3 regions of the Shewanella colwelliana genome follow, and region 3 is predicted to be linked to each of the others. Evidence: predicted binding sites of a transcription regulator. Region 3 holds the regulator's gene; each other region holds the start of a gene.

Region 1 (9,991 bases), on a different contig from region 3:
AATACAATCTACCCTCATTGTCAGAGGTGGTAAAGCATTCGATGAAGCCCACTGAGCGTCAGTTAAGGGCTGAAGTCATCGATGCCATGACCACCAATGAAACATTGTGGTTTAGGGACCGTTATCCGTTTGAGTTATTATCCAATACCTTGTTGCCTGAATACTCTCGGCTTGGTCGTCCCATAAAAATTTGGTCGGCGGCCTGCTCGTCTGGTCAAGAGCCATATTCTTTGGCAATGACCATATTAGAGTATCAACAGCGCAAACCGGGGGCCTTGCCTGGCAGCGCGTCGATTTTGGCGACCGATCTGTCACCGTCAATGCTAGAACGCTGTAAAACGGCTGAGTATGATAATTTGGCTCTCGGTCGCGGACTATCAGATGAGCGTAAGCGGCAGTTTTTTGAATCGACTGGCAGTGGAACTATGATGGTCAAGCCAAACGTTAAGCGCTTCGTTAATTTTAGGGCCCACAATTTGCTTGAGAGTTATACCTTGCTGGGTAAGTTTGACATTATCTTTTGCCGTAATGTACTGATCTATTTTGCGCCTGAGGCAAAGGCGAAAATACTGCGGCAATTTGCTGCCGCACTTAACCCTAAAGGGATCCTGTTTTTGGGCGCATCAGAGTCAATCGCTGGCTTAACCGAAGAGTTTGACATGGTACGGTGTAATCCAGGCATCTATTACCAAAAGCGTACCTAATTACATAGTTTTATACATTTTATCTTTGATTTTTCGTCGTATATGCCAGTAATTTACTGGCATTTTTTATGGCTGAATATTCCTCCTTCATCATAATGCTCACCTAATACTTTTTTGGCATGACTATTGCTTTATTTATTGCATCTGTATGAGGAGGCAATTTTATGGCGATTAATTTTGATAAGGCATTAGGGGTGCATCAGTATACGTTAGGTATACGTTCTGCCCGTGCTCAAGTGATCTCGTCCAATATCGCTAATGCCGATACACCTCACTACAAAGCCAAAGATCTGGATTTTGACAAAGCGCTTCAGGCAGCAAGGACCACTCAAGGCGGCCTCTCCATGAGCAAAAGTGATAGTAAACATTTCGATTTGGCAGCGTTGTCGCAGCAACATATTAGTTATCGCGTACCCAATCAGCCCGACACGGGCGATGGTAATACGGTTGATATTCAACAAGAGCAATCTGAGTTTATGCAAAATGCGCTTGAGTATCAGATGTCTTTGGGTTTTCTAGACAGCAAATTTGCTGGCATGAAAAAAGCACTTAAAGGAAATTAGTGATGAGCTTATTTAATATCTTTAATGTTGCAGGTTCAGGTATGTCGGCGCAGTCGATACGTCTGAATACTACTGCCAGTAATATCGCTAATGCTGATTCAGTGTCCAGCAGCATAGATCAAACCTATCGCGCCCGCCACCCAGTGTTTGAAGCAGAGATGGCCAAAGCAAGCCATCAGCAACAAACATCACAGTCGGTAAAAGTTGCCGGTGTTGTAGAAAGTGATAAACCATTACAAAAAGAGTATTCGCCAGATCATCCATTGGCGGATGCAGATGGGTTTATTTATAAGCCCAATGTGAATGTGATGGAGGAGATGGCAAATATGATCTCTGCATCACGTTCTTATCAAATGAACGTACAAGTAGCTGAAGCGGCGAAATCTATGCTTCAGCAGACTTTACGAATTGGCAAATCCTAGGAGGTAGGTAGTGAGCCTCATTAACCCACTAAGCAGCCAGTCCCCTTTAAGTACTCAAGGTACAAGTGGACAAGGGATAGCACCTGCATCGTCAAGCGGGGCGTCTGCAAACAGCAGTACGACGACGCAGACACAGACGACAGGCAATCCGTTTCTTGATGGTATTCGTTTGCCAGAAGAATCAAGTATTCCTGAAGCCAAAAGCCAAGAGCTGACCCAAGAGGATTTCTTTTCATTATTGAGTCAGCAGTTGTCAATGCAAGACCCATTTAAACCCGTCGACAATGATCAAATGATTGCACAAATGGCATCATTTTCAACGGTCGATGGCATTACCAAGCTTAATGAAGAGATTGTTAATCTTAATACTGTGATGACCTCTAGCCAGGCATTGCAAGCTTCGGGGCTTGTGGGGCAGAAAGTCCTGATTCCTTCAGATACCGGGCATATATCGGCTGAAGATCCATCGCTTAAGGGGATCATCAGCACCCCAGAGGCTATCGACACCATTACGGTACGTATTGAGGATGAAAAAGGGCAATTAGTTAAAACCTATACTGTCGATGGCAGTGCCGGAGGCAATATTGATATTGCCTGGGACGGTCTAGATAAAAATGGTGAGCCTGTTACCAGCGGTAATTATTCAATTAAGGCGAGCGGACGAGTAGATGGTGAGAGTCAAGACTTGGCCGTTTCAACCTATGCACATGTAACGAGTGTTTCATTGGGTACCGCTAGCACTGGGGCGATATTAAACCTCAGAGGCATTGGTGGTATTAAACTTGGTGATGTACTTGCTGTGTCTGAAACATAGATAAGCAACAGTTAGGGCATAAGGTCCAACACGATTTTTTAAATTTTAAAGAGGTGATTTATGTCATTTAACATTGCATTGAGTGGTATTTCAGCATCACAGAAAGATCTCAATACCACGGCAAATAACATTGCTAACGTTAATACTGTCGGTTTTAAAGAATCCCGTGCGGAATTTGCCGATGTATACGCTAATTCAATCTTTGCTAACAGCAAAACGACTGTTGGTGGTGGTGTGACGACGGCACAGGTGGCGCAGCAGTTCCAGCAGGGCAGTTTGCAGTTTACCAATAATGCACTCGACATGGCGATTAACGGCGGTGGTTTTTTTGTGACCTCTTCTGAAGTGGGCTCTCAAGACCTTTCGTATACACGTGCAGGCGCATTTAAAGTTGATGCAAACAGTTACTTAGTTAACTCAGCGGGTAATTTCTTACAAACTTTCCCAGTTGATAAAGACGGTAATTCGACATCGGTGAGTTTGACGACCACTCAGCCTGTTAAGATTCCTGACACGGCGGGCAGCCCACAAAAAACCGAAAACATCGGCATTCAGATGAACCTGAATGCGGGTGAAGCGACGCTAGATCCAGCCGCATTTGATCCCAACAATCCAGACACCTTTAATAACTCAACCTCAGTGACTATGTATGATTCATTGGGTGAGCCTCATATCTTAACCTCCTATTTCGTTCGACCACCAGAAGCTGCCTACACTGGCGAAAGTAACTGGGTTGCCTTCTACGCAGTGGATGGGAAACAGGTCGACTTAGCGGGCGCTGCTGGTACTTACGGTCGTGACACAACTGGTGATGGCGTGGCTGATGCTACCGGCACAGCGGTTAATGCCAGCGGTTGGAAGGGGTCAACGATTTCATTCAATGATACCGGTGCCTATACTGGGAGCGATCCAGCGATTATTACCACAGAGCAACTGGGCGTTGGTGGAGCGAACGTACTCGGTCCTGGTACCGATGGTACACAGACGTTAACGCTTAACTTTAACAACCCGACACAATACTCGTCACCATTTGAGGTCACTGAGTTGACACAAGACGGGACGACAGTGGGTCGTTTGACTAACGTAGAAGTCGGTGCAGATGGTTTGATTAACGCAAGTTATAGTAATGGTTCAACAGTGCCTTTAGCACGTGTTGCGCTGGCGCGTTTCTCTAATGAGCAAGGTTTAACACAGGCAGGTAATACCTCTTGGAAAGAGAGCCTTGACTCTGGTCCTGCGCTGGCGGGTGAAGCTAATAGTGGTACCTTTGGTAGTATTCGCTCATCTGCACTTGAGCAGTCGAACGTTGACTTGACCACAGAGCTTGTTGACCTAATTTCGGCGCAGCGTAATTTCCAGGCAAACTCAAGAACCCTAGAAGTGAACAATACGCTACAGCAAACAGTGCTACAGATCCGCTAATTGCTTAGTTAACATAATGGAATGTGTTGCCGCCACGGCAACACATTTCCGCTTTTTCATTTATCCCTTCCTCTATTCCTTCTATCTGCTTGTATTTAACCGTTAGACGATAACCTTTGTTGGCATGATGTTTGCTTTGTACTGTTATTAGACAGTTTTTAGTTGAAACATTGACGGAGCAGCAAGTGGATAAATTACTCTATGTCGCCATGAGTGGCGCCAAGCAGAATATGAATTCGCTGGCAGTGCGAGCTAACAACCTTGCAAATGCCAATACCGACGGCTTTAAGTCGGATTTAGAGCAAGCGCGCTCTATGCAGGCTTTTGGTGAAGGTCTGCCGACCCGTGTGTTTTCTATGACAGAAAGTCCGTCAGCTAATTTTGGCCATGGTCCGATTAAAACCACTGGTCGGGATTTGGATATCGCCGTGAAAGGTGATGGCTGGCTCGCGGTACAGGGTGCTGACGGCGGCGAAGCTTATACGCGTTCAGGTAGCTTAAGTTTTGACTCCACTGGTTTACTTCGCAATGACCGTGGCAACCCTATTATGGGTGACGCGGGTCCAATTGTATTACCGCTTCCTATTGAAAAAATTGAGATTGCCCAAGATGGCGTGATCTCTGTCCGTCCATTGGGTTCAACTGCTGAAGTGATTGAAGAGGTGGGCAGAATTAAACTGGTTAATCCGGGCAATCAAAACCTGATGAGAGGTGAAGACGGACTGTTTCGTCAAATCTCTGGCGAAGTTGCCGCAGCCAATCCTTTTGTATCGATAGAGAGTGGTGCAATAGAAGGCAGTAATGTTAACGCTGTCGACGAGATGGTGTCTTTGATTGATTTGCAACGCCAATTTGAGATGCAAGTCAAAATGATGAAAACCGCCGAAGAGATGGATCAAGCCTCTTCGTCATTAATGCGCATTAGTTAGGAGATAGATTATGCATCCCGCGTTATGGATTAGTAAGACTGGCTTAGATGCCCAGCAAACAGATATCTCGGTGATCTCCAACAATGTGGCAAATGCTAGCACTGTTGGTTACAAGAAAAGCCGTGCCGTATTTGAAGATCTGTTATATCAGACTGTTAACCAAGCCGGTGGTATAAGTGCTTCTAATACCAAACTGCCGAACGGTTTAAATATTGGTGCTGGTACCAAAGTGGTCGCCACCCAGAAGATGTTTACCCAAGGCAATATGCTGACCACCGATAATTCGCTGGACTTGATGATTGAAGGTCCAGGATTTTTTGAAGTGCAGATGCCAGATGGTACAGCGGCTTATACTCGAAACGGCCAGTTCACTTTGGATGATACAGGGCAAATCGTAACGCCTGGTTCAGGTTATGTGCTGCAACCTGCGATCACCATTCCCGATGATGCCATCAGTATCACCGTATCATCAGAAGGGGAAGTCTCGGTTAAAACACCGGGCACAGCTGAAAACCAAGTGGTTGGTCAGCTGCAGATGTCTGATTTTATTAATCCAAGCGGCTTAGATCCTATGGGACAGAACCTCTACACAGAGACCGGAGCCAGTGGTACACCTATTCAGGGAACAGCTTCACTTGACGGTATGGGGGCTATTCGCCAAGGGGCGTTGGAAACTTCAAACGTGAATGTTACCGAAGAGCTTGTAAACCTTATTGAAAGCCAACGCATTTATGAAATGAACTCAAAAGTGATTTCGGCCGTCGATCAGATGTTGTCTTATGTTAATCAGAATTTGTAGAGGCTTATTATGACTAAGTACCTCATTTTCGCCGCTGCAGTTATCTTGGTAGGTTGTAATTCTACCAATAATAAGCCAATAGCGGATGATCCTTATTACGCGCCGGTTTATCCAGAGGCGCCGCCAACGAAAATCGCGGCCACTGGGTCTATGTATCAAGATAGTCAGGCATCGAGTCTCTACTCAGATATTAAGGCGCTCAAGGTCGGCGACATCATTACGGTGATTTTACAAGAATCAACCCAAGCATCAAAAAGTGCCAATAATGAAATTAAGAAGGGCTCTGACTTAACACTCGATCCTATTTATGCGGGCGGTGGCAACGTCACCATTGGCGGGCAACCGATTGACCTGCGTTATAAAGATAGCATGAATACTAAGCGTGAGTCTGATTCGGATCAGAGTAACAGCCTATCGGGCAGTATCTCAGCAAATGTGATGCAGGTGCTCAATAATGGCAATTTAGTCATTCGTGGCGAAAAGTGGATAACCATTAATAATGGCGATGAATTTGTCCGCGTCACAGGAATTGTCCGCTCTCAAGATATTCGACCTGATAACACCATTGACTCCCAGCGCGTCGCCAATGCTCGTATTCAATACAGCGGCACTGGCACATTTGCTGATGCTCAAAAAGTGGGTTGGTTAAGTCAGTTTTTCATGAGTAGTTGGTGGCCTTTCTAAGGAGTATGTCATGAAAATGAAGATGATTTTGGCGGTAGTACTCGTGCTGTTTTCAGCCGGTAGTGCTGCCCAGCGAATTAAAGATATTGCCAATGTACAAGGGGTACGTAGCAACCAACTGATTGGCTATGGCCTAGTGGTTGGTTTGCCGGGAACGGGTGAAAAAACCCGTTACACTGAGCAGACATTTAAGACGATGCTGAAAAATTTCGGTATCAACCTCCCTGATAACTTTAGGCCTAAAGTTAAAAACGTTGCAGTTGTTGCTGTGCATACCGATATGCCCGCTTTTATTAAGCCTGGGCAAACGTTAGATGTGACTGTGTCGAGCCTAGGTGAGGCAAAGAGCCTTCGTGGTGGAACATTACTGCAAACCTTCCTCAAAGGGGTAGATGGTAATGTATATGCTATCGCACAGGGCAGTATGGTGGTGAGTGGTTTTAGTGCTGAAGGCTTAGATGGTTCTAAAGTCATTCAAAATACACCTACGGTTGGCCGTATTCCTAACGGTGCCATTGTTGAGCGAACAGTCGCAACGCCATTTTCTACTGGCGATCACCTGACGTTTAATTTACGCCGTGCTGATTTCTCTACTGCCAAGCGATTAGCCGATGCAATCAATGAACTACTCGGTCCTGGCATGGCGCGTCCCTTAGATGCGGCATCAGTGCAGGTGAGTGCACCGCGAGATGTCTCTCAACGCGTGTCATTTTTAGCAACGCTTGAAAATATCGAAGTGGAGCCAGCTTCTGAATCTGCCAAAGTGATTGTGAATTCTCGCACTGGCACGATTGTCGTCGGTAAAGATGTTCGCTTGCTGCCAGCTGCTGTGACTCATGGTGGACTAACGGTGACAATTGCTGAGGCAACCCAAGTTTCACAGCCAAACCCATTTGCTGGTGGTAATACGGTTGTGACCAGTGACAGTACTCTCGATGTATCTGAAGAAGATAATCGTATGTTCCTCTTTAATCCAGGCACCACACTTGATGAGCTCGTCAGAGCGGTCAATTTAGTGGGCGCTGCGCCTTCTGATGTCCTTGCAATCCTTGAAGCCTTAAAGGTGGCAGGAGCTTTGCATGGTGAACTTATCATCATCTAATTTCTGTCGGACTGACTATGGATAAGCTGTCAAACTCATCACACTTTTTGGACATAGGGGGCCTAGACTCCCTACGTGCCAAAGCGCAAAAAGATGACCAGGCAGCCCTGAAAGAAGTTGCACAGCAGTTTGAGGGGATCTTTGTGCAGATGCTGATGAAAAGCATGCGAGATGCCAATGCAGTGTTTGAGTCTGACAGCCCGATGAACAGTCAATACACCAAGTTTTACGAGCAGATGCACGATCAGCAGATGTCAGTGAACCTGTCTGATAAAGGGATGTTAGGCCTAGCGGACTTAATGGTGCAACAACTCTCTCCCGAGACCAGTGCCATGACCCCCGCCTCGGTACTCAGAGGCAATATTCCAAATACATCGGGCGTCAATATGATGTCACCGAGCCTTGACCAACTAACAATGGCTAAACGAGCCGAGCCAAGGGCCAATCATGTCATTGATGATGTGGTGAGCGGCAAAGTGTTGCCATCGCAAGCGAGCAACAAGGGATTTGAGAGTCGAGAGGCGTTTATTACTGCGCTATATCCTCATGCACAGGAAGCGGCTAAAGCAATAGGGACGACGCCAGAAGTGCTCATTGCACAATCGGCACTGGAAACGGGCTGGGGGCAAAAGATGATCCGCCGCGCCGATGGCGAGCCCAGCAATAACCTTTTTAATATTAAAGCAGACCGTCGTTGGCAGGGTGATAAAGCGGGTGTGAGCACATTGGAGTTTGAGCAAGGTGTTGCGGTTAAGCAGCGTGCAGATTTTCGCGTATATGAGGATTTCAAACAGAGCTTTGATGACTTTGTTTCTTTTATTAAAGAGGGACCAAGGTATCAAGAGGCCGTTAAGCAGGCTGCAAACCCTGAGCGTTTTATTAAAGGGTTACAAGATGCTGGGTATGCGACAGATCCTAAGTACGCAGACAAAGTAATGAAAGTATTGCAGTCGGTGACCAAAGATATTAAAGCGGCTGTGTCGGAGGTGACGCCATGATGTGCCATGCAATAACGGGTGATAATTTAAGGAGTGTTGGCTAATGTCAATGGATCTACTCAACATCGCGCGCACCGGGGTATTAGCCTCGCAGTCTCAATTGGCTGTGACGAGTAATAATATCACCAATGCCAATACTCAAGGTTATCATCGTCAGGTCGCAGAGCAATCTAGCTTAGAGTCACAGCGTTTTGGCAACAGTTTTTATGGTGCTGGCACCTATATTACCGATGTTAAACGCATCTATAACGATTATGCTGCGCGCGAGCTTCGGATTGGGCAAACCGCTGTCAGCCAAGCTGAAACGACTCAAGTTAAGATGGGCGAGCTTGACCAACTGTTTTCGCAAATTGGTAAGGCTGTTCCTCAAGGACTAAATGATCTGTTTGCGGGCCTCAATAGCCTTGCTGATTTACCCGATGATATCGGTATTCGCGGTACCGTATTAGGTAATGCCGGCCAATTGGCCACAGCCCTTAACCAGATGCAATCTCATCTTGATGGTCAGATGAAGCAAACAAACGATCAGATTTCGGCGATCACCGATCGGATTAATGAGATCAGTAACGAGCTTGGCCACCTCAACCAAGAGTTAATGAAATCCCAGGGTAATGATTCACAGTTACTCGACAAGCAAGATGCACTCATTCAAGAGTTAAGCGAATATTCACAAGTTAATGTAATCCCACTGGAATCAGGTGCAAAAAGTATCATGCTTGGCGGCGCGGTAATGTTAGTGTCTGGCGAAGTATCTATGCAGATGGGGTCTACCACAGGTGACCCCTATCCAGGTGAATTGCGGATTACCACATCAGCGGGTGCTCAAAGTTTAGTGATTGATCCTGCCAAAATGGGCGGCAGTTTAGGGGCGTTGTTTGAGTTCAGAGACGAAACATTGATCCCTGCGCAACTGGAGCTTGGTCAACTGGCCTTAGGGGTTGCGGATGCATTTAACGAAGCCCAATCGCAAGGTTTTGATCTCAATGGCCAAGTTGGATCAGATTTGTTTTTAGATATCAATGACCCAAAAGTGACTGTGGGACGAGTGGGTGACTTTGCCAATAACACAGGTAACGCGGCGCTTAGGGTAAATATCGATGACGTGAGTGCGTTAACAGGTGAAAGCTATGAACTTAGTTTTACGGCTCCTGCAACCTATGAATTAACAGACAATCACGGCAACGTAACGCCACTAACACTAAATGGCACTGAACTTAGTGGGGGTGACGGCTTTACAATTAACATTGATTCAGGGGCGTTTGCGTCTGGTGACCGATTTGAAATTCGCCCAACTTCTGGTGCGGCAGCAGGAATATCTGTGGTGATGACCGACCCTAAAGGTATTGCGGCAGCAGGGCCTACCATTACGGCTGATTCAACTAATTCAGGTAATACTGCGATCACATTGAACGCAATGGATGCATCTGCCCCAGGATTTCCTGGCGTTGGTGCTCAAATTACCTTTGAAATAGATACGACGACCAACAGTTATGAAGCATTTGATGTAGCAGGCACTTCATTAGGAACTGGAACCTATACAGCGCCAACGATCGA
Region 2 (9,991 bases), on a different contig from region 3:
ACTTCCTGACTTATCTTAGTCTTAACCGGAGAGATTTCATCAAGGATCTTCTCAACATCCAAGATTTCAACTAGTTCGCCTTCAATTTCAGTGACCGCAGTCAAGTAAGAGTAACGCCCAGCCCCTTGAGGCGGTGGCAATATCGCTTCCCAGTTCATGTTAATAATGCGCTCAACAGACTTAACAAGGAAGCCCTGAACACTTCGGTTGTACTCGGAAATGATGATAAAACAATTCGCGGTATCTTCTATTGGACGGCCACCAGTCGCGGCACTTAAATCAATTACCGATATTGTTTGTCCACGGATATGAGCCACACCGCGAACAAATGGGTTTAGCTTAGGAAGTCCTGTTAATGGTGGACATTGTAATACTTCTTTTACTTTGAATACGTTAATACCGAACCTTTGCCGCCCATTTAACTTAAACAACAAAAGTTCTAAGCGGTTTTGTCCAACAAGTTGGGTACGTTTGTTAACTGATTCAAGAATACTCGACATAATGCCTTTGCCTTGTTGCCCTGTGAATGCTTACCTGCACTCATCCATATTAATGAGTATAGGCATACTAATTGCTTTATCTACCTATATGACAACCAGACCTCAAATTTGTCAAATTTATGACACTAATTTCTATCAAAAAATGTCAAAGATTCAGGTCGCCCACAAAGTATAGGCGTAATCTGGCTAATCAAGCTAGTCTATTCAATATGAAAGTAAAATTAATATGCTTCTTAATCGTTTCACTCTCCATTGCGCCAGTCATCGCCGCAGAAGAAGCGAGTGTGCCTTCTTTATCGACCATCTCACGTTTAGCTATAGCGGTTGTCGAGGAAAAGATAACCGCACCCAGTAATGCAAAGGTTAAAATTAGCCCCCAAAGCCTAGACAATAGGCTATCACCACCGCTTTGTAATTCTCCCCTCACTGCCGAAATAGCCAGTGATAGAGCGATTAGTCGCAATAACACAGTCAAAATTAGTTGTGATACCGCCAGCTTGCAATACCCATGGCAAATATTTATTTCTGTCCGAGTCGATATATTATTTCCTGTAGTGGTAGCCACAGATACACTAGGTCCAGGTGATCTTATCAGCGCAGACCAGGTGACATTAGCTTACGTTGAGCAAAGCACCCTTAGAGGACAACAATTTGATGCGGTTGACAACGTCACTGGCACCCGCGTTAAACGCAGAATAGCGCCAAACCAACCCATCTTTAGCAGCAACCTCTGCTTTGTGTGTGCTGGTGACATGGTTTCAATCTACGCGCGCTCAGGTAACTTTGAGATAAAAACCACAGGGGAAGCGATCAGAGACGGTAATTTGGGCGATAGAATTCAAATAAAAAACAGTAGCTCACATAAAACTATAGATGCCATCGTCGTTGGCGTGGGCAGTGTGGAAGTTAGAATGTAAGATAGGTGATTTTAATTGCAGGAAAATCTATACTAATTTAAATTTTTTGTCTAAAGCTTTAAGAATAAGTGCCGATACACAAGTATGTTGATCTCATTTACTCAAATTGGAATACAAAATGGCTATTGATATTAAGCACGTAAATACGGGCACACATAATAGAGTTGGCACCTCTTCAGCTAATAAATCACAGCAGAGCTCAAGCCAAGCAGCTGGTGCAGCGGCTCAAACGGTTAAAGGTGATTCAGTTTCAATCACGTCTCAAGCGCAGCAACTTCAAAGTGCTCAAGCTAAGCTCAATGATATCCCAGAAGTAGATATCAAAAAGGTAGAAGAAATTAAAGCTGCCATTGCTGAAGGTCGTTACAAAATCGACGCAGAAAAGCTGGCAAGTAACATCGAACAGTTTGAAAATGAATTAAGGGATCTCAATTAAGCGTTTATGAATTCAATAGCCGATATCATCGTTAATCAACATAACCTACTTATTAACCTAAAAGAGGTTATTGAAGCAGAGAAAGCCGCCTTGATCGAACAAGATGCCGATCGGTTGCTTGGCCTAGCTAGCAATAAAGCCAAATTGCTAAATGAGATCAAATTAAACGATGAAAGTTTATCGGCTCATCCTGATAACGCTGAACTGAAAACCAATGCCGACATAGTCAAACAGGTCGAAAACGCAACCAATCTACTTGAAGAGTGTAAAACGCTCAATGCGTTAAATGGCAAACTGATAGAGCACAGTATGGCCAGCCTAAATCGTTTTTCACAAGCACTGCAAGCCAGTCGTAACGCCTCGAGCCTCACCTATGACCAAAAGGGTAAAACCTCGACTATTTCAACGCTAGGTAATAACTTAAAAGCCTAACGACTGACTAAAAATAACGAATAAAAAAGCCGCTTAATCGCGGCTTTTTTTGTTAGACCAACCTTATTCATTAGATAAAGCTTAAAAATAGGTCACTTCTTTCACTTTCTGTGGCCGATTTTGTTGCTGATACAGCGCCCAAACCTGAGAAAAGTCCAGTTCTAACTCAGTCACATAGTGCTCACCTGCTGGATAGCTTTTGACTACCTTAGCCCCTCTAATGACACCTGATACCGACGCTTGAATACTATCATCGGACAGCATCCAGTCGCGTACTTGGCTTGATGCCGATAACTGCTGACCATAAACCTGCTCTGCTAACTCTCGATAAGCAGCAATCTTAGAGGCTTGCATAGCCATTAACACCCGTTGCGATTGCTCTTTGGCCGGCTGTGTATCGAGTGGTGCATACCCAATGGCTGTCAGCTTTGGAAATGACTCTGGCGCTTCGGTTTCCCACTGTATATATCTATCTTGCGAGGCACAGCCCACTAACAAGAGACCGATAGCTAAAACCCACGTCTTCATTGGTTCGCTCCTATTATTTGGATATCCGCCTGTCCAGGCTGACTATTTCGATGTAACTTACCATCCTTCGAGGTCACTTTTTCAGCCATTCTGAGGTAACCTGGTAGTTGGGCAACACCCACACTTGACGCCGCCGCGGACACCACTCGATTATTGGTCACATTCACAATTCGACTATTAACAACTAGCATGTCCATCGACAGACTCATGGTCGATACCAGCACGTGCTCAACAGGCAAGTCTGCAGGTAGCTTGCGCCAATCTCGGGTCAACAACAACTCCCCTTCATTGGTTACGCTGACATTTTCACCCACATTGAGATCAACCAAATTGAATTGATGATCGTGCATCGCGGTAATAAGCCCTTGTTGTATCTGCAACCCCAAAGGGTTGGTCGTGGTCAAGTCATCTAACAACACTGGCGTTGCCACCAACAGCGCTTGCTTTGAGGTAAGTTGATCGTTTTGTCTGACGAGTTCGTTAGCAATCTGCTGTGTTAAATAATTCACAGCAGAATTAGACGGCAAACTATTGCCGCTAGCTAAAGTTTGCGAATCACTGTCGTCAAAAGTCGAACATGCTCCCAACAGCAATGCAACCGACATAAAAAGTAAACTTCGCATAACAATTCCTATAAAATACAATTGATAACGTATTATTTATACGTTATCAAATCAAAAGAAACACAAATAGAATCACAAAACTCAATGTCAAAAATTGGTTAGTTGTAAGATGAACTAGCAATTTTCAAGCCGTTCTTCGTAAGGACAGTCTACAATTCGTTCCATCGGCAAAACGAAGAAGAACTTTAATCTAATACCTATTTAGTACATAGCAGGCATAATATTTGCTTTAAAACATAACAGATTCAAATGTGTCATATAAATGTCGTTAGCCTTACTTTCTATGATATTTCGGACAAATTTAGGAAAAATCTTATGCAAAACAGCAAAACTCCCTATAACAATAGAGATGAAATTTTCTTTTGGCGTAGTGCCGTTGCATCTATCAAGCTTGGCCAGCAGACATTCGACAAGTTAACGCAAATAAGATTACATACCGAAAATCCAAAAATATCGTCAGTTGGCTCCTGTTTTGCCCAGCATGTTGGTCGATGGCTTAATAAACAAGGGTATTCCTTCCATCAAAGCACAATTGAAACAAGTCAAGTTTCAAGTTTTGCTTTTGGTAACATATATACGCCAAGATGCTTTCTGCAATGGTTTGATATTATCGATGAAAACAAAGGTTTTGATGCTGAATGTGCGATACATTTTGAAAAAAACCGTTACTATGACTTGTTAAGACCGAGTATTTATCCCAATGGTTTCGATAGGAAAGAAGATTTAGTCGAGGCCAGAGTATTAGCAGCCAAAGAGATGTATCAGACACTTAAAAACACTGATCTACTCATTTTCACACTAGGCCTAACAGAATCTTGGAAAGATCAAAACAATGTTTTCTATCCAAGCTGCCCAGGCGTCATATCAGGAGAGTTTAACGAAACAAAATATCTGTTTCACAACTTCACATATGATGAAATTTGCTCCGATTTACAACAACTAAAATCACGTCTTACCTCAATAAATCCCAAGATCAACATTATACTAACCGTATCACCAGTGCCATTAACGGCAACAATGACAAACAAACATATATTAGTTGCCAATCAGCACTCAAAATCACTACTTCGCACAGCGGCCAGTTTCATGTGTGACAATTATGACAATTTCGAATATTTCCCCTCCTTTGAACTCATTACAGCTCCATCAGATAATGACTTTAGGTTTGAAACTAATCGGCGAACTGTTACACCCGAAGCGGTAAACTATGTAATGGGCCACTTCGGATCTGTATTGCAACGTGCTGAGGGCCACATTTCAAACGCCAATCTAAATAACGAATTTTCAGGTGTTACTCAGAAAACAACTGATACAGAAGAAGTCGAATGTGACGAAGAGTTTCTCGAGTCCGTTAAAAAACTTACAGAACACTCTTTAGATGAGCCAAGAATTGATCTGACGCTCTTTGGAGATAGTCATATGGGCAAACTATCAACTGCATTTGATAACATCAACATGACACACTGCGGCGGCATGGTGATGAATGGCTCTGGTTTTTCTCAAAAGAAATTTTCCTTGTGTGACACCGAGTACTTCGTTCCCCTAGAGAATGCCATGTCAAGAAAATTGTGGTCGGTGATATTTAGTAACTTAAGTCGCCATGAACAACAAAGCCCTCCACTAACTTCAACTATTATAACCAACTTAGGGCTACAAACTCATCAAAACGTCTCTAGGTTTACCACTTGGCTCCAGAATTCTTATCCACAAGGAATAGCCGAAATAACGCTAAAAGAGTTCGTTGATTACTTCTATGACGATCTCACTGAGCAGCTTTCTATCATATTGAAGCTTCACGAAAATGGTCACAAAGTTGTTGTGGTATCCGACCCACCTTTTAGCCAGTATTTCGAAGAATCTAAAGGTATGAAAAACATTATTTATGCTTATTTTAATGCAATGGAATACATATGGACTGAATTCGGTATTACCTTCTTCAATGCAGCAAGAGCTTTCGATGAAGAAATAACAGATCCTGAAAATTATTTATCGACAGTCAAATACGCAGACAACCAGCATGATTGGATTCACGGCAATGAAAAATATTATGCTTGGCTAGCAGACAAATTATCAACCCTAATAAAGCAAGAGACAGAAGCCTAAATAGTGCCGGTTAAAAGTGTCTAACGTTATACTCACTGATTTGTTTAGGCACACTTATTGCTTATGCATTAGAGAGCTAGCGCGATGTCTAAATGTGATGGCCTAACGCCATCATTTTGGCACCTCAACATAACTTAGCGCCATAGATAACAACGATTGAGACAGAACCATGAAGCCACTACACCTACTGATCATCATTACTGCGTTAATGCATTTTAACGTTAGCGCGCAATGGATTGAGGCAACAGGCCAAGCAAAAATCATCAATGGCAATATCACACAAGCTCGAGAAGATGCCATTGAACAAGCGTTAAGCTACGTTGCGTTACGCTCTGGTGGTAGTTTCTCAAGCGAACAACAAACACAAAATGGTAGACTTACCCAAGATAAGTTTTCAATGTCTAATCAAACTCAGGTTTCTCACGTTGAATTGCTTAATGAGCGCATAGAAAAACAAACTCTTACCGTCAACCTTCGTGTAGATATTATTACGTCAACAGATGAAAAGTGCCATTTAGACCCGTTGAAAGCCGCCATATTAGTACCTCAGGCTCAAATTAGCGATAGAGCCCAATTACGTTATGGCAACCTTGGAAACTTACAAAAAGCGATGTCAGAGCGACTCGGCTTCATCATGCGTAGCCAAGCCAAAGCCAGCTTCCCAAATGTTCATGCTAATGAACGGCTAGACATTGAGCAGTCCTTGGTCGATATTCGAGGTTATCGCCTCCCCAGCTGGTTGAGTGAAATAACAGACAGCCAATATGTGTTGTTACCTGAAATCATTGATATTTCAACAGATCCCATCGAAGCTAGTATGTTTGGTTTATGGGACAGCTACCCACAACGTCAATTTCAACTTCGCTTATCACTTTATCATGGCATTAGTGGCGAGCAGATTTGGAGCGAATACTACAATTCACCAGCATTGTGGGAGTTTGAGAAGCAAATAACCGTACCAGCGCACAGCAATCGCTTTTGGGCTTCCAGTTACGGTAAAAACATCGATAGTGTATTGATGCAGGCTAGTGAAGATATCGATAACGTCCTAAATTGCCGCCCACTGCTTGGACAAATCGTCTCTCGGCAAAACAATAGAGTGATCATCAATCTTGGCCGTAACAATGGCATTAAAGTCGGTGATAGTTTCCAATTAGTGCTGCAACAAAATCTGCCTGATAGACTCGACAATATGAGAGCCGTTGCAGGAAAAAGCCGGGCAACGATTAAGATTGATCAGGTCACACAAGAGAGTGCCACTGCAGTGCTAGAAGGCGCAAATGCAGCGCTTAATATACAAATTAACGACATTGCGATCAAAATATAACAGACATTTAGTGCACTATTTAAGCAACTAAATCTAAAGCCTTTTCATCGAGATGAAAAACAGTATAATCACTGACGTCTCCCTATAGCTCAACAGGATAGAGCAGTCGCCTCCTAAGCGATCGATCGGGGTTCGAGTCCCTGTGGGGAGACCAGCTTTACTTTATAGTTTTAGATGATTTAAATACTGATTACTGTCGATAGATATTCTTACAAACTTCCTTATAATCTCTTTTTAGCTTGATAAGTGTCAGGTTTTTGCCGTAATTATTGTGTGCTAATTAGCACTCATGAGTGGTCGCCAATCCGTCATAAAAATTATTACTTTAAAATCATAAACTTAATCTAGCTGGCTTTCTTAACCTCATTAATATCAATCGGAATGCCCAGTCATTAACAGTCCATTTTCTTGGCTCAATTTTTGCTTGTTAAATTTAACCCTAAAATATTGAACTACGTATACAAGGTAAGCTTTCGTTATGACTTATAGTCACTTAAGATTACTAACTATAATTTAGTTAAAGTATTTATTCCTATTTGGTAGCACAATGACGAACATGTTGAGATTGATTGGAAGAGAAAAAGCCCTTTTCGCATCAGACATCAGACATCACACCTCTATGCTGAATGAAGAGATCAATCGTTCTCGTTTTTTAGTTTTGGGGGGAGCTGGATCTATTGGTCAAGCGGTTGTTAAAGAGATCTTTAAGCGTTCTCCTTTAAAACTCCATATCGTTGATCTCAGTGAAAATAATTTAACCGAATTGGTCAGAGATATCCGTAGCTCTTTTGGCTATATTGCTGGCGACTTTCAAACGTTTGCACTAGATATCAACTCAATTGAATACGATGCCTTCATCGATCAAGATGGAAAATATGACTACGTACTAAACCTCTCTGCACTGAAGCATGTAAGAAGTGAAAAAGACCCTTTCACCTTGATGCGCATGATCAATGTGAATGTTTTTAATACCGACAAAACCATAAAGCAATCTATCGCCAAGGGTGTTAAAAAATATTTTTGTGTTTCAACTGATAAAGCTGCTAATCCGGTGAATATGATGGGCGCGTCAAAACGGATCATGGAAATGTTCTTGATGCGACGCAGTGAACAGATTTCTATCTCCACAGCCCGTTTTGCTAACGTCGCCTTTTCTGATGGTTCTTTACTACATAGTTTTAACCAACGCATTTTAAAACAACAACCAATCGTCGCCCCGACTGACGTAAAACGCTATTTTGTTACTCCCCAAGAGTCTGGTGAGCTTTGTTTAATGTCTTGTATATTCGGCGAAAATAGAGACATTTACTTTCCTAAACTAGATGAATCAACTCACCTTATATCCTTCGCCGACATTGCAACTCGCTATCTCGCAGATAGAGGCTATGAAGCTTATGTTTGTCACTCAGAAGAAGAAGCGAGGGAGCTATCATTGACTCTGCCCGCTAAAGGCTTGTGGCCATGCTATTTCACTGTAAGTGATACATCTGGAGAGAAAGATTTCGAAGAGTTCTTTACTAATAAGGAGGTTCTCGATATGGGAAGCTTTGCCGAATTAGGTGTTATCAAGAATAAATTGGAGTATGACTTAGGGTTAGTTGAACTATTCGAGCAAAAAATTCAATCAATGTTATTTGAGAAAACATGGAGTAAGAAGCAATTGGTTGACCTTTTTTCTTTAATATTGCCCGAGTTTGGTCATAAGGAAACAGGGAAGTCTCTCGATGAAAAAATGTAAATCAACTGAATTTTTCAAGGTATTAAACTAATGTATTCATTGATTGAATTTATTCGCGAAACTTATCAAACCAATAAGTTTATTCCGTTGCATGCACCTACATTCCCAGGAAATGAGCAAACATATGTCGCAGAGACTATTGAGAGCACTTTTGTCTCTAGCGTAGGGCGATTTGTAAACGAATTCGAACGTAAAATTGAAGATTTTACAAAGTCTCCCAAAGCCGTCGCCACCTCAAGTGGCACCAGCGCCTTGCATACAGCTCTATACATGGCTGGCGTCAAGAGCGGCGATCTGGTCATCACCCAAGCTCTTACTTTTGTCGCTACCTGCAACACTTTATATCACATGGGTGCAGAGCCTGTTTTTGTCGACGTTTCAACGAGAAGCTTAGGTTTAAGCCCTATAGCCGTACAAGCATACCTTGAAGAATATGCCGTAGTCGATGAACTTGGGTTATGTACTCATAAAGAAACTGGCCAGATCATTAAAGCTATTATGCCAATGCATACGTTCGGACATCCTGTAGAGCTCGATGAACTTAAACTAATTTGCCAGCAATGGAATCTAATTTTAATTGAAGATGCCGCTGAAAGTTTAGGGTCTTTCTACAAAAATAAGCATACAGGCACCCTAGGTGAGTTTGCTGCGCTCAGTTTTAATGGCAACAAGATCATTACTACAGGAGGCGGAGGTATATTGTTGGCTAACGATATCGTTAATGGTGATCGTGCTAAACATATCACGACAACCGCTAAGGTCTCTCATCCATACGAGTTTTACCATGATGAAGCCGGCTTTAATTATCGAATGCCTAATTTAAATGCTGCACTAGGTTGTGCGCAAATGGAAAGCCTTCCCCTCTTTATTGAACAAAAGCGGGCATTAGCAAAGCACTATCAAACTTTCTTTGAAAAAAGCGATCTTGAGTTCGTTACAGAGCCAGATTATGCCACCTCGAACTATTGGTTAAATGCTGTTATCTGTCCAGATTTACGCTATCGAAATGAAATATTAAAAGCCACCAATGATGCCGGAGTAATGACCCGTCCTGTATGGCAATTAATGCATAGATTACCCATGTTTAAAGATGCAATGCGAGGCCCGCTGACGAATTCGGAGCTTATCGAATCTCATCTGATTAATCTGCCGAGTTTTCCAACAAACCTGGAATCAACTTATGCCTAAAAAAATTGCAGTATTTACAGGTACAAGGGCTGATTATGGATTGCTCTATTGGTTACTTACAGACATTAAAGCTGAGGAAGAGCTCGTTCTTCAATTAGTTGTTTCTGGTAGCCATCTTTCACCTGAATTTGGAAATACATTCGAACAAATAGAAACGGATGGATTTAAAATTGATGAAAGAGTTGAGATGTTACTTTCA
Region 3 (9,991 bases):
GGGTCGCAGGTCAGCAGATCGGCAATACGCACACCACCGAGTAAACAGTCACTTTTATCGACGACATAGAGCATATCTGTTGCTTGTGGTAGCTCGCCACGAATACGCAGGTAGCGCAGAATTACATCTATGTTGACATCCGGGCGTAGTGTCACCGTATCAGTGTTCATGATACTGCCTGCGGTGTCGTCGGGATAGGAGAGGGCTTGTTCTACTCTGGCTCTATCTTGGGACCTCATTGACTGCAATACTTGGTTAAATACACTGTCTGGCAGGCTACGCAGAATATACGCTAGATCATCGGTATCCATCCCTTCGGCGGCTTTAGCTACGCGCTCGGGACTCATCTGCCTAATCAGATTATCTTTGAGCTCTTCGCCTAATTCGTCAAGGATCTCACCAGTATGCTCTTGGTCAATCAGCTGCCATAACACTTGTCGTGTTCTCGGTGGTGATGACTCTAAGATGAAAGCAATATCTGAGGCTGCCATGTCGTGCAACATACTGCGCACATGGACAAACATCCCACTGCTTAGGGCTTGAGTAAGCTGATTTAGACGTTGATCACTTGTATCACTGTCTAACACTTCGATCGGCATAGCTCCTCCCTAGATGAACGGGGTATTTGATTCTAGCTAATGGTAATGGCTACTGTGGGTTTTATTGGGTGATGATTATACAGCTTCATCAAATTTGGCATCGATAAGCGAGCTGATGGCATCCAATGCCGCTTGGGCATCTTTGCCTTCGCTAATCAGGGTGATGGTTTTACCCATGCCGGTTTCAAGCATCAGCAAGCCTAAAACACTCGCCGCTGACGCTGTTTTATCGCCCTGAATCAGAGTCACTTGCGCATCAAATTTTGCGGCAAGTACCGCCAGTTTCGTGGCGGCACGGGCATGAAGCCCCAACTTATTACAGATTGTCAGCTGACGCTCAAGTTTAGCCATTTTTTAATTCTCGATGGCGCGCCTGAACCTTGTGTTTACTCTTGCTGAAAAGTTTCGCTAATTGATCGGTGACATAGACCGAGCGATGTTGACCGCCAGTACAACCAATGGCAATTGTGAGGTAACTGCGATTGTTGCGTTCAAGATGAGGCAACCAAGTTTCTAACAGATTTTCTATCTGCCAAATAAACTTACTCACTAAGGGTTGTTGGCTTAAAAACAGTTGCACGGGTTCGTCTAGACCTGTGAGTGGTCTTAACTCTGCTTCCCAATGTGGATTAGGTAAGAAGCGCGCATCAAACATGAAGTCAGCTTCACTGGGCATTCCGTATTTGAAGCCGAACGACTCAAAATTGATCACTAACTCTTTATCTACGGTGCCAAGTAAGATCTCGCGTACTTTGTCGCTGAGATCATAAATATTGAGCGTAGAGGTATCAATGTAATGGTCAACGAGCTTAGCGATAGGTTCAAGCATCTTACCTTCAAGCTGAATAGCTTCTTTAAGAGAAACTTTTGAGCGAGAAAGCGGATGAAGACGCCGAGTTTCACTGTAACGCTTGAGCAACACATCGTCAGATGAGTTGAGAAAAAAGCTCAGTAGTTTGGTGTCTTTAGGCAAGTTAGCCAACTGCTTTTCGAGTTGAATATCACCGCTCGGCATATTACGAACATCGACGCTAATGGCGACTAACTCATTGCTGCCTTTTAGCTGGTTTAGTAATGACTCCACCATCTGCAAAGGTAAATTATCAACACAGTAATACCCAAGATCTTCAAGGACCCTTAGTGCAACTGACTTTCCCGAGCCTGATCGGCCGGACACCATAACCAACTTCATTGAGTGATCACCTGATAGAGTTCTGCCTCATCCTGGGTTTTTCTTAGCTGCTTCATGATGGCTTTATCATTGAGCTTTTCAGCCATGGCGGCCAAAGTACTAAGATGTTGCTCGCATTGATCTGCGGGCACCAGTAATGCAAAAAGGATATCGACTGGCTGATTATCTATTGCATCAAATGCAATAGGTTCAGCACATTTTACGAGAACAGCCACTGGTTGCTCTATACTTGAGAGTCGCCCATGGGGAATCGCGATACCATTACCTATACCTGTGCTGCCCATTTTTTCTCTCGCCAGAAGGCTTTCAAATATCTCTTGAGAGGAGAGGGTCGGGTACTGGACAGCGGCTAAGTCGCTGATAAGTTCCAGTACCTTTTTCTTACTGCCCGGGGTCGCGCAGGTAGTGCACTCCGGCTGCAGGATGGTACTAAGTTCCATCGTTAATGTTTAGTAAGCTTCTCTTTGTGTTTAATGACCTGACGATCTAACTTGTCTATCAGGGAGTCTATTGCGGCGTACATATCCGAATGTTCTGATGTTGCGAAGACTTCTCCACCACGGAGACGTAACTTAGCTTCAACTTTTTGCTGCATTTTTTCGACATTTAATACAACGTGGACATTATTGATCTGATCGAAATGTCGTTCAAGTTTTGTAAATTTTTCTTCAACATAGTTCCGTAGAGATTGGGTTATCTCGATGTGGTGCCCAGTCAGGTTTATTTGCATAAATTTACTCCTCCGGTTTCCAGTTGTTGATTATAAACTTTTGCGCTGATTCGACGGCGGGATCAACATCGCCTCTCGATACTTAGCAATGGTGCGTCGAGCGACCTTAATCCCTTGTTCAGCCAATAATTGTGCCATTTTGCTATCGCTTAATGGTTTCTTCTGGTTTTCAGCAGCAACAAGCTTCTTAATAAAGGCGCGTATCGCTGTTGATGAGCATTCTCCACCATCATCGGTACCAACGTGGCTGGAGAAGAAATATTTTAGTTCAAAAATACCGCGTGGGGTGTGCATATATTTTTGGGTGGTCACACGCGAGATAGTGGATTCATGCATTTCAACCGCTTCGGCGATATCATTGAGCACCATGGGCTTCATCGCTTCTTCACCAAATTCAAAGAAACCCTGTTGGAAATCAACGATGCAGTTGGTGACTTTAAGTAGTGTGTCGTTACGGCTTTCTAGACTCTTTAAAAACCACTTTGCTTCTTGAAGGTGACCACGGATAAATTGTCCGTCAGCTTGGCTCTTGGTACTTCGTGCCATTGCCGCATAATGCTGGTTAACATTAATTTTAGGCATACTATCTGGATTTAGCTCAACCACCCAGCGGCCTTTTTTCTTGGTCACTGTAACATCTGGGATCACGTACTCATCACGACTGGCTGTAATGGCTAATCCTGGGCGTGGATTCAGAGTCTGAATCAGCGCAATTGCATCACGCAGATCATCTTCTTTTAGCTTAGTTTTGCGCATCAATAAGCGGAAATCACGCCCTGCGATCAGGTCTAAGTGTTCGCTGATAAGCATTCTTGCATTGTCGATGTGTGGCGTGTCATTACTGTATTGTGTTAGCTGAATCGTGAGGCATTCACTTAAGTCCCTAGCGGCTACGCCTATGGGGTCGAAGTGTTGCACACGTTTTAAAACTGCTTCAACTTCATCGAGCTCTATTTCAGGGTCGCCCATAGCTTCAAGAATATCATCACAGTTTTGGGTGAGATATCCACGCTCATCAATAGCGTCAATAATTGCGGTGGCGATGGCCAAGTCATTGTCTGAAAAAGGGGTGAGATTTTTTTGCCACTCTAAGTGTTCGTAGAGGCCCTCGGTAGTTTCACCTTGGAAAGGCATATCGTCATCACGCATTGCGCCAGAACTTGAGTTGGGGGAAGCGGTATACATCTCATCCCAAGTGGTATCTACGGGCAACTCATCGGGCATGGAATCTTGAGTCAGGGCGTCAGACGTCTCTAAACTCGAATTATCTTGGCTGGAATCAACTTCAATCTTGTTATCGTAGTTAGTATCAAAGTTATCGCCGTCATCTTGCTGTGATTCGGTGTTGGCACCCTCTTGCTCTTCATCTAACTCGAGTAACGGATTAGATTCTAATGCTTGTTGGATCTCTTGTTGCAGTTCCAGTGACGACAATTGCAACAGACGAATCGCCTGCTGTAACTGTGGAGTCATGGTTAAATGCTGACCCATTTTGAGCTGAAGTGACGCTTTCATCGTACTGCTATTCCCTTGATTTTAATTTTTTAAATGAGAAAGCTTGATTATTCCTTGAGGTAAGCGGGTAACCCATACTCCGCTTTGGTCAAGGAGATACGCTTTGTTATAGCGCTTCTAAATTAACTATAGCTTGAATTGTTCGCCTAAGTACACCGCTCGCACTTGTTGGTTATCCAAGATCTCTGCAGGTGTGCCTTCAGCGATTAAGTTGCCATGGCTAACGATATAGGCCTTTTCACACACGTCTAATGTTTCTCGTACATTATGGTCGGTGATTAACACACCCAGTCCACGGTTTTTGAGCTGTTCAATGATTTTTTTGATGTCGATAACCGAGATTGGGTCAACCCCCGCAAACGGCTCATCTAGCAAAATAAATTTAGGGTTAGCGGCCAGAGCGCGTGCAATTTCAACTCGGCGACGTTCGCCTCCAGAAAGGGCCATGCCTAAGCTGTCTCTGATATGGGTAATATGAAACTCTTCAAGCAGGTGCTCTAGTTGCTCTTCGCGCTCATCATTATTGAGCTCGCTGCGCGTTTGCAGCACCGCCATGATGTTGTCACGCACGGTAAGCTTACGGAAAATACTGGCTTCCTGTGGTAGGTAACCAATGCCTTTGCGCGCACGTAGGTGCATAGGGTCAAGAGTGAGGTCATCCTCATCAATAAAAATCCGCCCTTTATCACTTTGGACTAAACCAACCACCATATAAAATGTGGTGGTTTTGCCTGCACCATTAGGTCCGAGTAGGCCGACAATTTGGCCGGTTTTAACGGTTAAACTGACATCTTGAACCACGGCACGGCTTTTATAACTCTTGGCTAAGTTAACCGCTTTTAAGGTTTTTTCGCTCATTGCTTTTCCTGCTTTTCAGGCTGCTGTTCATTGCCTGAATCTATCTCTTCTTGGTAATTTTCCGGTTGAATGATGGTGATCACTCGGTCATTGCCAGTACTTTCTGCGATAAGTTGCTGTTGTTCAATGTTGTAACGAATTTGATTGCCTGTGACCTGGCTACCTTCCTGCTCTAGTGTTGCATCGCCTACCAACGTCAAGGTGCGAGTCGATAGCTCATAGCGGATCTCTTTGGCGCTAGCTGAAGCTGGGCGGCCATCTTCCATCACTTGAGAGTAGGTGGCAGGATTACCTGTGGCGACTAAGATTCGGCCAGTGCTATTTTCTTTGCTAAAGGCGCGCAGTTCATCGGCTTTGATCTTGATTGAACCTTGGGTGACTTCAACTGGACCATTAAAAATAATCTGATTGTTTTTGATGTCAGCTTCTTGGCTAGCGGCAGAGATCTTAACTTCTTGCATGAGGTCGTTGACCTTGGCGGCACTGCTGAAGCTAATGAGTGTCAGCATGCTGGCAAGAATAAGGTTATTTAGTTTCATATGTTCCTTCTACCTGACTCGTCAGTCTTACATTTTGTGCATTAAGGTCGGCATATAAGCCTTTGCCCGTAATGAGAAAGTCATTACCAGTGATCCGAATGGTGCGATCAGAGGTCATTATCATGGTGTTGAGATCTAACTCTAGATAGGTTGTTTCTATCGTTTGGATAGGCTCTTCAGGGCTAATGGCATCAATGATAACATTATTTTCTAATTTCACTCGTCCACTGGCTTTATCTAAGGTGCCTTTTGTCGAACGTAGACGCCACTGTGCATTGCCTTCGTCAGGATAGACCAAGTATACCGGTTGGGTAAAATAGGTCATATTCTTATCAGAATAGTGTTCCATGTGGCTGGCTGATACGCGGCTGTTGAGCTGGCCCAGTTCATTGTACTGCACACTTTTTAGATCATTGATGACATAATCTGGGCGATCCGTGACATCTATGTTCAGCGCTTCATTGCCACGCTTGGTTTGCACCTGCCAATAGAGAATTAAGGCCGTACCAAAAAACGCTATAATTGCCAGCGTGACTCTGTTCATATACTCATACCGTGAGCCGATTCAAATTTGCCCTGGCTGACTAAGATGAGGTCGGTCAGTTCTCTGAGGGCACCGTGACCGCCATTGATATGAGTCACCATGTCTGCATGCTGTTTGACATAGGGATGGCCATCGGCCACACACACGGATAAGCCAACTTGCTGCATAACAGGAAGATCGACCATATCATCACCAATATAAGCTACCTGCTCAGGGTTGACTTGATAAAGCTCTAATAGCGCTTCATAAGGCACCATCTTATTATCAACGCCTTGGTAGATATGAGTGATGCCGAGTGCGGTCATGCGATCTTCGACAATTTGTGATTTACGCCCTGTGATGATAGCTACGGGAATACCACTGGTGAGCAGAGACCTCACACCATAGCCATCGCGGGTATGGAAAGTTTTGAGCTCATCACCACTGTTACTCATGTAAACCAAACCATCGGAAAACACACCGTCTACATCGCAAATAAGCAGTTTTATCTGTTTGGCTTTTTGCCATACGGTATCACTAACAGGACCATATAAACCTTGATGCGACATATTAAATCACTCCTGCTTTAACCATATCGAGCATATTTAATGCACCGATGGGCTGTTGTTGCTTGTTAGTCACAATTAGGCCGTTAATCTCTTTCTCATCCATCACTTTCAGTGCTTCGGCGGCCAAGATGCCATCGCTGACAGTAACACAGCCATGGGTCATGACTTCACTGATAGAGGTGGTTCTAAGATTAACTTCGGCATCGATAACGCGGCGTAGATCGCCATCGGTAAAGATACCCGCCAATTGGCCATCATCATTAACGACAGCCGTCATGCCTAAGCCTTTTTTGGATATTTCATAAAGTGCATCGGTGATGCAGATATTTTGCGATACCTGCGGTAGTTCATCACCTTTATGCATCACATCACTAACCTTTAATAATAACTTGCGTCCTAAACTACCGCCTGGATGTGAAAGGGCAAAGTCATCTTTAGTAAAACCTCGAGCCTGCAACAAAGCAACAGCTAGGGCATCACCCATCACTAATGTTGCGGTGGTGCTAGAGGTGGGGGCTAACCCAAGTGGACAGGCTTCTTCAGGCACTTCGATACATAGATGCACCACAGCGTGGTTAGCCATGCTTGATTCGGGTTTGCCTGTGACGGCAATGACGGGTAATCCCATGCGCTTTATTACTGGCATCAAGGTGAGAATTTCACTGGCTTCACCAGAGTTAGAGATTGCCAGGACAATATCATTTTCACTGAGCACGCCGAGATCGCCATGACTGGCTTCACCTGGATGAACAAAGAAGGCTGGCGTACCTGTACTCGCAAGCGTTGCTGATATTTTGTTGCCAATGTGGCCAGATTTCCCCATGCCCATCACAATCACTTTACCTGTGCACGAGAGGATAAGTTGGCAGGCTTTGACAAATTCTAGCGAATCGACATATTGATACAGGTTATCAAGGGCATTACGCTCAATGTCGATAACATTGCGTCCCCATTGGCGTAATTGATTTGCATCTACCATAGTGTTCTCTCTGTTTAGTCAGTTCGCGTAGTCGAAAAATTAAGATTGAAAAAGTACCACTTGATACGCGATAAATGTCACTAATAACAAGCCACCATGCCAAGGTTTAAGTTGGCGAGCTTTGCCTGTTAGTAAAATGAGTATGGCTAAGGCACTACTTGTTGCCATTACCATATAGAAATCTCTGCTGCTAGCGGCGGCATCGACAGCGCCGGGCGCAATTAACGCGGGCAGCGCGAGCACAGCAAGAATGTTAAATAAGTTTGAGCCAACAATATTACCTATGGCCAGGTCATCCTCTTTTTTGAGAACGCCAGCGACGCAGGCGGCCAGTTCAGGCAAGCTAGTCCCCACAGCAATAATGGTTAATCCAATCACAAGGTCCGACAGATGGTAAGCTTTGGCGATGCCAACTGCACCCTGTACCATCCAGTCTGCTGACATGGGTAACAGAATGATACCAACTACTAACCACAGCATAGCCTTTAACGTTGGCACATCTTTAGGAATTTCACTGTCAGCATCATCGGCAAGCTTATCGACCTCTTTATTGGTCACGGCATGCCAAATTAGGTAGCCCATTAAGCCAAAAAACAGCGTCATGAGCATCACACCTTCGATACGTGTGAGCTGGCCATCATGTAGGAAATAGCCTGCAATCGCGGTGGCGGCTAACATCATGGGTATTTCACGTTTGAGCGTTTGAGAGCTTACTGAAATGGCACCTAACAATGCAGTGATACCTAAAATCAGGGTGATGTTGGCAACATTTGAGCCCAATACATTACCGATAGCCGTGTCGGTCATCCCCTCCATTGATGCTGTGGCGGCAACAAACATTTCAGGTGCTGAGCTGCCCATGGCCACAATGGTTAAGCCAATGAGCATTGGAGGAAGGCCAAGGTTGCGCGCAAAAGCAGCGGCACCATAGACAAACTTGTCGGCGCTCCATACCAAAGCACCCAAACCAGCAATCAGTAGAAATATATTAAATAGCATCAAAGTTCATTTTTGTTTTAGAGTCTGCCGCGCATTTTCGCTGGATTTGAGCAAAATTGAAAGTATTGCGGCAAGATAGTGTCGATTCAGTTGTGCACAATAGGTCAATTACGTACAATTTGTCTCTTTTTCTGTCGCTTTATCATGGATCCGATGAGGTCACGCAATGAGCCACAAACCGATGAATGATGCATTTAAGCCTTTAGTCAAGGTGAATAATCTCGGGTTTAGCCGGGGTAAACATGTCATTTATGAAGATGTTAGTCTGTCTATTCCTCGCGGCAAGGTGACAGCTATCATGGGGCCTAGTGGTATTGGTAAGACAACACTGCTTAAATTAATTGGCGGTCAACTCGTGCCAGATGCGGGTTGGGTCAAGGTGGACGGCGTCAACGTGCACCAGTGTAATCGCACTGAACTATACGCGCTGCGAAAACGTATGAGTATGTTGTTTCAAAGTGGTGCACTGTTTACCGATATGAATGTCTTCGATAATGTCGCGTTTGCTTTGCGCGAACACTCCGGGCTGCCAGAGCCAATTATTAAGCGTATTGTATTGATGAAGCTTGAAGCTGTTGGATTGCGAGGAGCCGCTCAAATGATGCCCAGTGAGTTATCGGGTGGCATGCAACGCCGTGCGGCGTTGGCCAGAGCCATTGCTTTAGAGCCTGAATTGGTGCTTTATGATGAGCCGTTTGCTGGCCAGGACCCAATTTCTATGGGTGTGCTGGTTAAGCTGATTCGTGATCTCAGCGATGCGCTCAATTTAACCTCGGTTGTAGTGTCTCATGATGTACAAGAGGTATTAGGCATTGCCGATTATGTGTATGTATTAGCAGATAAGCGCGTGATCGTCCACGGCACACCAGCCGAATTAAGAATAGCCGATAACCCAAAGCTGAAACAGTTTATTGGTGGCGAGCCTGATGGCCCTGTACCGTTTCATTTTCCGGCGCAAGACTATCAAAAGGAGATGTTAGGTGAGCGTGACTGATTCTATAGCCAGCATCGGCCGCAGTGCCATTGCCACGGTGACGGGACTGGGGCGTGCGGGGCTAATGTTATGGGGCGCGATTGCAAAGGTGCCCAATGTGGCCAAAGGTACGCCGTTACTGATTAAGCAGCTCTATGTGATTGGTGTGCAGTCCATGGTGATAATCTTGGTCTCAGGTCTGTTTATTGGCATGGTGTTGGCGCTGCAGGGCTATAATATTTTGGTGGGTTTTGGCACTGAAGATAGTCTAGGTCCCATGGTGGCGCTGAGTTTACTTCGTGAACTTGGCCCCGTTGTTACGGCATTATTGTTTGCTGGACGGGCGGGATCGGCATTAACCGCTGAGATAGGTTTGATGAAAAGTACTGAGCAGTTGTCGAGTCTAGAGATGATGGCGATTGATCCACTGCGTCAGATCATTGCGCCGCGTTTTTGGGCTGGGGTGATTAGCCTGCCGCTATTGGCGTTGATGTTTACTGCGATCGGTATTTATG

The links. The regulator sigma-54, encoded in region 3, starts transcription at its own class of promoters, with help from an activator protein. The targets are predictions, from matches to a motif close to GTTGGCACGNNNNTNGNNT.
Region 1: the regulator sigma-54 is predicted to act here: its motif matches at 4,044-4,062, upstream of flgF (flagellar basal-body rod protein FlgF).
Region 2: the regulator sigma-54 is predicted to act here: its motif matches at 3,648-3,666, upstream of BEL05_RS07450 (GSCFA domain-containing protein).

The regions. Positions count from the first base shown of each region.
Region 1 covers NZ_MCBT01000018.1:146,210-156,200, reverse strand. Annotated here, with positions in the region: gene BEL05_RS07415 (CheR family methyltransferase) at 1-704, shown strand, start outside; gene flgB (flagellar basal body rod protein FlgB) at 869-1,267, shown strand; gene flgC (flagellar basal body rod protein FlgC) at 1,270-1,689, shown strand; gene flgD (flagellar hook assembly protein FlgD) at 1,700-2,503, shown strand; gene flgE (flagellar hook protein FlgE) at 2,564-3,925, shown strand; gene flgF (flagellar basal-body rod protein FlgF) at 4,111-4,854, shown strand; gene flgG (flagellar basal-body rod protein FlgG) at 4,865-5,653, shown strand; gene flgH (flagellar basal body L-ring protein FlgH) at 5,663-6,337, shown strand; gene BEL05_RS07375 (flagellar basal body P-ring protein FlgI) at 6,348-7,439, shown strand; gene flgJ (flagellar assembly peptidoglycan hydrolase FlgJ) at 7,457-8,437, shown strand; gene flgK (flagellar hook-associated protein FlgK) at 8,481-9,991, shown strand, end outside.
Region 2 covers NZ_MCBT01000018.1:156,893-166,883, forward strand. Annotated here, with positions in the region: gene BEL05_RS07420 (chemotaxis protein CheV) at 1-500, opposite strand, end outside; gene flgA (flagellar basal body P-ring formation chaperone FlgA) at 710-1,417, shown strand; gene flgM (flagellar biosynthesis anti-sigma factor FlgM) at 1,536-1,853, shown strand; gene BEL05_RS07435 (flagella synthesis protein FlgN) at 1,860-2,285, shown strand; gene BEL05_RS07440 (LPP20 family lipoprotein) at 2,367-2,813, opposite strand; gene BEL05_RS07445 (FlgO family outer membrane protein) at 2,810-3,436, opposite strand; gene BEL05_RS07450 (GSCFA domain-containing protein) at 3,752-5,539, shown strand; gene BEL05_RS07455 (flagellar assembly protein FlgT) at 5,709-6,866, shown strand; tRNA gene BEL05_RS07460 (tRNA-Arg) at 6,945-7,020, shown strand; gene BEL05_RS07465 (UDP-N-acetylglucosamine 4,6-dehydratase) at 7,414-8,604, shown strand; gene BEL05_RS07470 (LegC family aminotransferase) at 8,635-9,792, shown strand; gene neuC (UDP-N-acetylglucosamine 2-epimerase) at 9,785-9,991, shown strand, end outside.
Region 3 covers NZ_MCBT01000043.1:121,282-131,272, reverse strand. Annotated here, with positions in the region: gene mgtE (magnesium transporter) at 1-599, opposite strand, end outside; gene BEL05_RS13620 (HPr family phosphocarrier protein) at 675-950, opposite strand; gene rapZ (RNase adapter RapZ) at 943-1,791, opposite strand; gene ptsN (PTS IIA-like nitrogen regulatory protein PtsN) at 1,788-2,231, opposite strand; gene hpf (ribosome hibernation promoting factor) at 2,234-2,521, opposite strand; gene BEL05_RS13600 (RNA polymerase factor sigma-54) at 2,552-4,036, opposite strand; gene lptB (LPS export ABC transporter ATP-binding protein) at 4,163-4,894, opposite strand; gene lptA (lipopolysaccharide transport periplasmic protein LptA) at 4,891-5,433, opposite strand; gene lptC (LPS export ABC transporter periplasmic protein LptC) at 5,420-5,977, opposite strand; gene kdsC (3-deoxy-manno-octulosonate-8-phosphatase KdsC) at 5,974-6,525, opposite strand; gene BEL05_RS13575 (KpsF/GutQ family sugar-phosphate isomerase) at 6,527-7,504, opposite strand; gene BEL05_RS13570 (calcium/sodium antiporter) at 7,544-8,503, opposite strand; gene BEL05_RS13565 (ATP-binding cassette domain-containing protein) at 8,670-9,497, shown strand; gene mlaE (lipid asymmetry maintenance ABC transporter permease subunit MlaE) at 9,484-9,991, shown strand, end outside.